3 regions of the Pseudarthrobacter oxydans genome follow, and region 2 is predicted to be linked to each of the others. Evidence: riboswitches for the same ligand, from Rfam matches in the RefSeq annotation. Region 2 holds a riboswitch; each other region holds the start of a gene.
The links. A riboswitch is a leader RNA that binds a small molecule or an ion and turns the genes downstream of it on or off. The one in region 2 is predicted to bind cyclic di-AMP.
Positions count from the first base shown of each region.

Region 1 (3,267 bases), 1.5 Mb from region 2:
AGCCGAGTGGAACCTGGCCCGGCTCGCTGAGGCCATGCTGCCGCTCTTCAACGAAGACCAGGAACAGGCTGTCGGCCCCGCGGTGGAGGCCCTAGGCACGTTCCGCGGCCGGTACAGTGATGCCTGGTTCGAGGGCATGAAGGCCAAGCTCGGCGTGCCTGCCGGCCCTGCGGCAGGCCCGGAACGTGACGAAGCCTCGGACCTTGTGGATGGCGTGATCGGCCTGCTGAAGGACGGACCCGTTGACTACACGCAATTCTTCCGGAACCTTGGACAGGCCGCCCGGGGCAACTCCAGGCCTGCCCGCGGCATGGTGCCGGACCTGGGGACTTTCGATGCCTGGGCCGGACGCTGGGCCGCGCTGAAGCCCGACGCCGAACTCATGGACAGCGTGAACCCCGCGTACATCCCCAGGAACCACCTGGTGGAGGAAGCACTGGCCGCTGCCACCGAGGGCGATCTTGACCCGTTTAACCGCCTCCTTGAGGTTGTCCGGTCCCCGTTCCAGGAGCGTCCGGGGCTGGAACGCTACACGGAAGGACCGCCGGAGGACTTCGGCAAATACCGGACCTTCTGCGGCACCTAGCCGTAATTCCAGCGGAGCCAAGGGAGCCCCAAGGACCCTTAAGAACGTGGAAGGGGCGGCAGCCGGTAAACCCGGCTGCCGCCCCTTCCAGCCCCTTCCACAGGGTGGGACTGCCCCGCTGCGAGCGGACTGCCCCGTCGCCGTTGGTTACGCTACGCGGACGAAGGAAGCGCCGCTCAGCCAGCTGATGGAGTGGACTTCGGTGCTGTAACCGTTCACGCCGCCGCTGACAACCTGGCCGTCGCCGGCGTAAACGCCCACGTGGCCGGCCGTGATCACGAGGTCACCGGGAGCGGGGGAACCCACAACAGTGCCGTACTGGAAGAACTGGGTGGGAGCCAGGTCGCCGACGCTCAGGCCAACGGAACGCAGGGCGTTCTCCACCATCGCGGTGCAGTCCTGGCCGACGCCCACCTGGCTGTAAGCCGAGGCGAGAATTGCTGCTCCGGTGCCCGTGCCGGTGCTGGCAGAGGCGTAGGACAGGTTCATCCCCGTGTTCGCCGGTGCCGTGGCAGCGGCGGTCTGGACGGGTGCCGGGGCGGGTGCGGCGGCCGGAGCTGCCGGGGCGTAGCCTGCACCCGGGATCTGGATCTGGTCGCCGGGGTAGATAACCGCGGAGATTGAAAGCCCGTTGGCTGCCAGGACATCGCCCAGGGCCACGCCGTAAGCGGCCGAGATGGCGCCAAGCGTGTCGCCGGATACAACCGTATGGACGGTTCCGGCCGCGGCGGCGGGGGCTGCAACTGCTGCTGCCGGGGCGGCGGAGGCCTGGATGTTAGTGGTCTCAGTGGTGTCCGGACCTGTCACACCGGCGTGCGCCGGGGCTCCGACGCCGAAGGCAATGCCGGATGCGGCTGCGACGGCGAGCGCCGGACGGCCCAGGGTCCTGGCTTGGGACTTGGCCGAAACAGCCAGTCCTTCCAGGATGATGGAGCGGGCCGGAGTTGCGCGATGACGGGCGGTGGTGGAAATTTTTGACACAGTTGATCGCCTCTCCCATGCCTGCGGGGTGAGCTGTCGGGTTCGGGCTGGAGATACCCGGCCGGGAGCAACTCCGAAAGGAACGGAGGCGCCAGCGACTTAACCCCAAGGCCTCTTGAGAGGCCGTGGAAACTTGGTTCCCCCGTCCCTGCCAGCTGGATAGCGATGGTTCCCGGTTCAGCGGCAGGGCTCGGCAAGCTGAGGGGAATGTCCCGTCTGGGAGGGACACCTTAAGACCATAACCCGCCCCGGCGCCGATTGTCACGTTTGGGTAACATGCGAGGTTCTCCTCTCGGTTTATGCAAACGAATCGACTCTGGGTCGCGGGCACTGCGCGCACGCTCAGGCTTTCACCGTGGAAAGTCGATGGCTTGTCTCTGCTGTATAACGATGCAGGCCCCTCATCCTTGAAGTGAAGGTTGAAGCCGGTAAGCTTCCGAACTATGTCCCGTTCCGTTCTAAATGCCCGGCACCGCCTGCCCGGGATACTGCTGGCCGCCGCCCTCGCCGGCAGCGTTTGGCTGACTCCGGCCGGCGCGGCCGAGGGCGTTCCGCCTGGTGGCTACCCCTCGTGGGAGGACGTGGAGCGGGCCAAGCTGACCGAGGCCGGCACGGAAAAAGAGATCGGTATGATCGCAGGCCTGTTGGACGGGCTGCAGGCGCAGTCGGAGGCCTTGGGCAACGCGGCGGTGGCGTCAGCCGCTGAGTCTGCAGCGGCTGATGCCGCGTTGGCAGCATCCACTGCCCGAGTGGAGTCGCTGGCGGAACAGGCCGGGACCGCCAAAGCCGAACTCATCCGCCACAGGAAGGACATCGGAGCCCTGGCCGCCCAGTCCTACAAAACGGGCGGTACGAACATGGGGTTCTTCGTGGCCCTTGATGCGATCGGGAACAACAATGTCCACGGGCTCAACGTGGTGCATCTGGTGGGCGGCAAAACGGCGGGCCTTGTGGACAAGGCAGCCGCCGCGGGGAAAGTCACGGCTTCACTGGCCGATCAGGAGAAAGCCGCCCGGGCCGAGCGTGAACGGCTGTCCGGCGAGGCGGCGGAAAAGCTTGCGGCGGCCCGATCGGCCCAGGAAGCCATGGCACGCCAGCTTACGGAAGAACAGCAGCGCAACCGGGAGCTGACCGAGCAGTTGGCGTCCCTGAAGGGCACGACGGCGGCGGTTGAGGGTGAATTCCGGCGTGGACAGGCGGCTCTGGCCGCTTATGAAGCAGCGCAGGAGGCGAAAAGGGCCGCGGCCGGAGAAGAGGCACGACGACGGGCTGCCGCAGCCGCCGCGGCGGCAAAGGCGCAGCCATCTGCTGCTCCCGCCCCCGTGCGTCCGGCTCCTGCCGATCTGGCACCTGAAAATCCTCCGGCCGGCAACCCTGCGCCGGCGGATCCTGCTCCGCCTGTCCCCGCTCCGGCGCCTGCCGCGCCGCCCAGCCCGCCCGCCGTCGTAATTCCCTCTGCTCCTGCGGGTGCGGTCAACGATCCTGCCGGTGCCAAAAGCTACGCCTCGGGCAGGCTGGGGGCCTATGGCTGGGGATCGGACCAGTTCCTCTGCCTTGCCCGGCTTTGGACCAAGGAATCGAACTGGCTGACAACGGCCACCAACCCGTACTCCGGTGCCTACGGCATCCCGCAGGCGCTGCCGCCGGGCAAGTATTCCAGCGCCGGCAGCGATTGGCTGACCAATTACCGGACACAGATC
Region 1 is NZ_CP139438.1:2,428,984-2,432,250, reverse strand. Features, by position in the region: gene SMD14_RS11005 (protein adenylyltransferase SelO family protein) at 1-586, shown strand, start outside; gene SMD14_RS11000 (LysM peptidoglycan-binding domain-containing protein) at 734-1,567, opposite strand; cyclic di-AMP (ydaO/yuaA leader) riboswitch at 1,571-1,771, opposite strand; gene SMD14_RS10995 (lytic transglycosylase domain-containing protein) at 2,011-3,267, shown strand, end outside.
Region 1: another riboswitch for cyclic di-AMP. It lies ahead of SMD14_RS11000 (LysM peptidoglycan-binding domain-containing protein); the one in region 2 lies ahead of SMD14_RS04090 (C40 family peptidase).

Region 2 (3,267 bases):
CATTACTGGCAGAGGCGGGGGAACCACAAACGGCAGCCGGGGGACTGCCTTGGGGTGAAGTCCGTCAGCAGCAAGCCTCTTCCAGTGAAGGATCCTCCGTGGATACCTCTGTGCCGAAGCTTGCTTACGGCGGACCGGGTCTTTGAACTCTCTGACCCGAATCCGACAGCTAACTTCGCAGGCTTTCCAGAGAGGAACCCTTCTTGTCCATGCAGACCCCCAGGGGACGCCGCCGCGCAGCGGTGCCCGCTTCGACGCCGCGGGTTGTTGAAGTCATCACCACGGAACGCCCCCGCGATCCCCACCGTGATGCGCGCCGCCGTCGTGGTCCCTTCCGCCAAGTCACCGAGTTCGCTGCTGCGAGCGGAATCGGCCAGAAGGCCGGAATCGCACTCGCAGCCACAGGCCTGGTGCTGACCGTGACGGTGCCGGCCACCAGCCCCGTGATGGCCACCGACGCTCCCGGTGTTACTCCGATGGCAGCCTCAGCCGTCACGCCGCAGCCGCAGATCTCAGCCGAGGCCGGTGCCCAGATCGATTTCAGCCGTTCCGCCGTGGTCACCCAGGCGGATCCGGACGGCAAGCTCAAGCAGCTTCTCAGTGCCCAGTCCGCCGGCTCGGTGTCACGTGCTGCCTCGGCAGGAAGCCTCGGCGCTCCACTGGCCACGCTGACCACAGCGTCCCCCTTCGGCTACCGCGTCAGCCCGATCACCGGTGGCTCAGGCGACTTCCACCGCGGCCAGGACTATGTGGCCCAGTGCGGTACGTCGGTCTTCGCTGCCGCCACCGGTACCGTGACCTTCGTGGGCTGGCACCAGTTCGGCGGCGGAAACCGCGTTGTGGTGGACCACGGCAACGGCCTGGAAACCACGTACAACCACCTCTCCTCCTTCAGCGTGAGGGAGGGGCAGACCGTCTCGCGCGGGGACGTAATTGCCCTTAGCGGGACCACGGGCGCCTCCACGGGCTGCCACCTCCACTTCGAGGTGCAGGTCAACGGCGAAGTGGTCGATCCGACTGGCTGGCTGTAGTCAAGTGACGGTGAACTATCAGATGATCGTGACTTGCCGTGACCTGAATGTGACATTCACTCAAAACTGCTGTACCGTCTAACTCGCGTCAACTTTTCCGAAGTTGACGCTCTTGTGCGGATTGCCTAACTCTGCCACCGCTCAAGGTCCGTTCGCATTTCATCGTCTGGCAGGGGCGGGGGAACCAATTTTGGTCTTGGCTTTGGCTAAGACCTTGGGGTTAAGTCGCAAAACTTCCTTGGAAGCAGCGCGGCCGGGTGACTCCCATCCGAATCCGACAGCTCACCTCGCAGGCATTGGGAGAGGCTACCTTCGTGTCTTCACGCAATAATTCTGCGCGCCACCGTGCGCAAACGGTTCGTACCAACCCCTTGGACACTATGTCCAAGGCTGTTAGTGCCAATGCCGGGACAGTAGGTCGCCAGGCTGCCGTTATCGCCGCAGCTTCCGGTCTTATCCTCAGCATGGGCCTGCCCGCCAACGCAGCGGACACCACCGCTGGTGTTTCCGCTTCCACCGAGTCCGGCTCCGCGCAGGCTGCCCTGGCAGTCACCGCAGCCCCCACGGCCACCGTGTCGTTCGAGCGGCCCGTGGTCAAGACCACTGCCGCCCCGAAGCCGGAGCGGGTGCGCCCACAGTCCACCGCCACGGAAACGGGCGCAGCGTCGAGTTCGGAGTCTGCAGCGGACAAGCTGGCCAAGACTGTCTCTTCCGCTTCCACCTCAGGCATTGCTGCCATCGCCTACACGGGCATTGGCAGCCCCTACGTCTGGGGCGGCACCAGCCCGGTCACCGGATGGGACTGCTCCGGCTTCACCCAGTGGGTTTACGCCCAGGCCGGCATCAGCATCCCCCGCGTCAACGCCTGGACTGCCATGACCCCCACCTCCACCCCGCAGCCCGGCGACCTGGTCATGCAGAACGGCGGAGCGCACGTCGGCATCTACGTCGGCAACGGCATGATGGTCAGCGCGCTCAACCCCTCCCAGGGCACGCTGCTCCACGCCGTAGCCGCCACCGGCACCTCTTCGTTCTTCACCATCAGCAAATAGTTCTTGGACCCTCGGGTCCAAGAACTATTTCTTTGCTCCACCACGCTTTCCGCTAACACCACATCCCCGTTCGGGGCGTGCCGGCGTACCCCCAAGATGCCGGCGCGTCCACATCCCTTGGTGCCCACAACGGCCTGAGGAAAACGAAAGAGAGAACTGATGACTACTCGTGCTACCGCACGGCATCGCGCCGAGGTCACCAAAACCAGCTCAATCGCCATCATCGCCAAGGCTGTCGGCGAGAACGCCGGCGGCGTAGGCCGCCAGGCCGCTGTCATCGCCGCCGCTTCCGGCCTGGTACTGACCAGCGGCATCGCGGCGAACGCTGCCGACTCCAACGTCCAGCGCGACTCCGCTCCGGCTTCCACCCTGGAAGTTGAATCCGCCGTCGAAGCCCCCATCTCCGCGGCCTCCACGATCAACATCACCTTCGAAAAGCCCGCCGTCACCACCACGCCGGCCCCGGTTATCGAAGAACCCGCACCTGTCGAGGTCCAGGAGGCCGAGCCGGCCCCCGTCGCCCAGCCTGCTGCTCCCAAGGTCACGGCCAAGGTTTCCACGGCCTCGGCCCCGGCCGCCGCTCCCACTGCTTCCGCCAGCGGCAAGGGTGCAGCCATCCTGTCGGCTGCATACGCCCAGCTGGGTGTTATGCAGGACTGCACCATGCTGGTCACGAACTCCCTGGCAGCAGTGGGGATCAACTTCCACGACTGGCCTGCAGGCTACCTCTCCCTGGGTCGCACCGTCAGCGCTGCCGAGGCGCAGCCCGGCGACCTGATCTACTACGCCGACGGCGGTGCCGGCATGGCACACATTGCTGTCTACGCAGGCAACGGCCAGGCCGTCCACGGTGGCTACAACGGAAACCAGACGGTGGTCTTCAGCGCCAACGTCGGCTCCGGCCCCGTGTTCATCCGAGTGAACTGACCCGCCAGTTCCGGCGGTCCGACCAGGACTCAAAAGAACCCTTGCCCTCACGGCAAGGGTTCTTGCCTTTTAACTGCCGGCTGCTCCAGCCGTTCAGTATGCGCCGCCTGACTGGATCGACACGACCGTTCAGGGAAAGGGCGATTAGCCGATCGCGCGCTTCTATGTTTACTCTTGTGGTGTCGATCCATAGCCCGGACATGCCGAGGGCAGCCGGCCCTCGTGCCCCTGGACGGGTGCGGCCGTGAAGAGGTACG
Region 2 is NZ_CP139438.1:882,847-886,113, forward strand. Features, by position in the region: cyclic di-AMP (ydaO/yuaA leader) riboswitch at 1-199, shown strand, start outside; gene SMD14_RS04085 (M23 family metallopeptidase) at 210-1,031, shown strand; cyclic di-AMP (ydaO/yuaA leader) riboswitch at 1,144-1,341, shown strand; gene SMD14_RS04090 (C40 family peptidase) at 1,412-2,083, shown strand; gene SMD14_RS04095 (NlpC/P60 family protein) at 2,243-3,010, shown strand.

Region 3 (3,267 bases), 140 kb from region 2:
CTCTACATCTCCTACCTGCGCAAGAAAGTGGACGCCGTGCACCCGCCCATGATCCACACCGTGCGGGGCGCCGGGTACGTCATCAAGCCGGCGGAGTAGGCGCGCCATGACCTCCGTGCACACCGCGGAGCCGCAGCCCCGGAGCTGGCTCAAACCCGCCACCTGGCACTTGCGCACACGCCTTATCCTGCTGGCCATGGCGCTGTTGATCGCCATCTGCGGTGCGGTGGGCGTAGCCAGCTACGCCTCGATGGACTCCTTCCTCACCCGCCAGCTGGACGAGCAGCTGAGCCAGGCCGCAGCCCGCTCCAACGATCCCGGCCGGCCTCCCTCCGGCGGCTTCAACGGCAGGGACCCCCTGGATTCCCGCGGACAAAGCGTGGGAACATTGAACGCCCGCATCCTCAACGGCCAGGTCAACAGCGCCGGCTTCCTGGCCCCGGACACTACGCGCTCTGCGCTGTCCTCCGAGGACAAGCAGGTCCTGCTCGCACTGGCCACCGATGCCCGGCCCGTTGACCGCACGCTCTCAAACGGTGACTACCGGCTGATTGCGGTCAAGACCAGTTTCGGCGACGTCCTGGTCACAGGGCTCCCCCTGGCCGCCAAGGAGAGCACGCTGACGTCCCTGGTGTGGACCTTCGTGTTCGTCTCGCTGGGCGGGTTGCTCCTGATCGGGCTGGTGGGCACGGTCCTGATCCGCCGCACCATGAAGCCCCTTGAACAGCTCTCCGAGGTGGCCACCCGGGTTTCGCAGCTGCCCCTGGACGCCGGCGAGGTGGCACTTGCCGTTCGCGTCCCGCCGTCGAACTCCAACCCTGGAACTGAGGTGGGCAGCGTGGGGCACGCGCTGAACCTCTTGCTGGACAACGTTGCGAATGCGCTGCAGGCGCGGCAGAAGAGCGAGACCAAGGTCCGGCAGTTCGTGGCTGACGCCTCCCATGAGCTGCGCACGCCGCTGACCGCCATCCGCGGCTACACCGAACTGATGAGAATGACGGAAAACTTCACTCCGGACGGGGAGAAGTCGCTGGCACGGGTGCAAAGCCAGTCGGAACGGATGACCGCTTTGGTGGAGGATCTCCTGCTGCTCGCGCGGCTCGACGAGGGCCAGCCGCTGAAGCTTGCCGAGGTGGACCTGACCCAGCTGGTGGTGGAAGGCGTCAGCGATGAGAAGGTCATGGCGCCAGGGCACACCTGGCGGCTGGAGCTCCCCGACGAGCCGGTGGTGGTGAACGGGGATCCGTCCCAGCTGCGGCAGGTGCTGATGAACCTGCTCTCCAACGCCCGCAAGCACACCCCTCCGGGAACCACGGTGGTAACGGGGGTGGAGAAAACGCCGGAGGGCGCCGCAGTGGTGACCGTAACGGACGACGGCGGCGGCATACCGCCGGAGTTCGTGGACCAGGTCTTCGCCGGTTTGCCCGCGCAGACGCGGCACGTGCGGGGACCAGCGCGCCCGGTGCGTCCGCCGCTGAAGGAACCAGCGGTTTGGGCTTGTCCATCGTCGAGTCCATTGTTGAGGCCCACGGCGGACGGGTAACGGTGACGTCGCAACCCGGCCGCACGCAGTTCGCCCTGCGGCTACCCCTCATGCGGGGAATGGCACAAGGCGGCGCGCCGTCATCGTGACCTCCGTTACCAAAATGTGACTTATGCGCTGAACTCCTGTACCGTCGAATGGGTGCGGTCCCCGTTCGGGCCGCATATCCCGGGTTGACGCCAAGCTCTGCCACTTCCCGGATTCCTCTTGAACAACGGCAGAGGCGGGGGACCCACCGTCCCGGGCACTGACTGCCCTTGGGGTTAAGCCTGCACGTGTTTTTTCCGTGCGGCCGGATGCCCTCATCCGAACCCGACAGCTAACTCCGCAGGTGTGAGAGGCGATCTATTATGTCCAAGTTCCTTGTAAAACCACGCCCGAATTCAGGCACGGATGCACGCTCCACGCGTGCAGCAGGCAAATTCCCCTCCGTCGGCCGGCGCGCCGGACTGCTGGCAGCATCCTGCGCCCTCCTTGTTGGAGTTGGCGCTGCGGGCCAGGCCACCGACACGGGTGCCCGCGTGGCAGCCACCGGGGCGCAGGCTTCGGAGTCCCATTCCAAGCTGAGCATGGAGCAGAGCGAAATCCGGGCCAACCCTGCGCCTGAGCCCGCAGCCGAGCAGATCAACGTTGTCCCGCAGGCAGCCGAACCTGCTCCCGTTGCCGAGCCCGCACCGGCTCCTGCGCCGGAACCCGCTCCGGCCCCGGCACCCGAGCCCGCGCCCGTCGTCGCGGTTAATGATCCCGCAGGCGCCCAGGCGTACGCCGCAGGCCAGCTGGCTTCCTATGGCTGGGCTCCGGACCAGATGCAGTGCCTGCAGACCCTCTGGACCAAGGAATCGGACTGGACCACCACGGCCACCAACCCGAGCAGCGGCGCCTACGGCATCGTCCAGTCCCTGCCGGCTGAGAAGATGGCCAGCGCCGGAGCCGACTACCTCACCAACTATCGCACGCAGATTAACTGGGGCCTGAACTACATCCAGGAGCGCTACCAGTCGCCGTGTGGTGCACTGAACTTCCACTTGTCGAACAACTGGTACTAGGCGGGATGCAGTAACCTACTTCTGCTGCTCCCCCGCCTCCCGGCCGGGGATGTACTGGACGGCCCACCGGTTCCCGTCCGGATCCGCGAAGTACACAAAATGGCCCCAGTCCTGCACGTCCACTTCGCTCACGTCCACCCCGTTGCCCTTCAGGTGCTCGTAGGCAGCCTGGATGTCGCTGACCACGAGCTGGAGGTTCGAGCCGGTACCCGGAGGCGCGTCCGTGAGCCCTTCCCCGATGCAGATGGAGCAGGCCGAGCCGGGAGGAGTCAGCTGGACAAAGCGGATGGAGTCCGTGGGCCGCTGATCGAAATCGGCATTGAACCCCACCTTGTTGACGTAGAAATCCTTGGCCCGGTCCACGTCGGACACAGGGACAAACACCAGTTCCAGTTTCCAGTCCATCCGCACAGGCTAGCCCTGCGGCCGGGAACAGGAAAGGCCTGGCTTTAGCCTGCCATGTCCTTAGCCTGCGATGCCGTACAGCCGGTCGCCTGCGTCGCCGAGGCCGGGAACGATGTAGGACTTCTCGTTGAGCCTTTCGTCGATGGAGGCCAGCACGATGGTGACGTTGGCGCCGGAGAGTTCTTCCTCCAGCTTCGCCAGTCCTTCCGGAGCAGCAAGCAGGCAGATGCAGGTGACATCAGAGGCGCCGCGCTTGAACAGGAACTTGATGGC
Region 3 is NZ_CP139438.1:741,355-744,621, reverse strand. Features, by position in the region: gene SMD14_RS03480 (response regulator transcription factor) at 1-99, shown strand, start outside; partial or broken gene SMD14_RS03475 (ATP-binding protein) at 107-1,632, shown strand; cyclic di-AMP (ydaO/yuaA leader) riboswitch at 1,728-1,888, shown strand; gene SMD14_RS03470 (hypothetical protein) at 1,894-2,589, shown strand; gene SMD14_RS03465 (glyoxalase superfamily protein) at 2,605-2,994, opposite strand; gene upp (uracil phosphoribosyltransferase) at 3,055-3,267, opposite strand, start outside.
Region 3: another riboswitch for cyclic di-AMP. It lies ahead of SMD14_RS03470 (hypothetical protein); the one in region 2 lies ahead of SMD14_RS04090 (C40 family peptidase).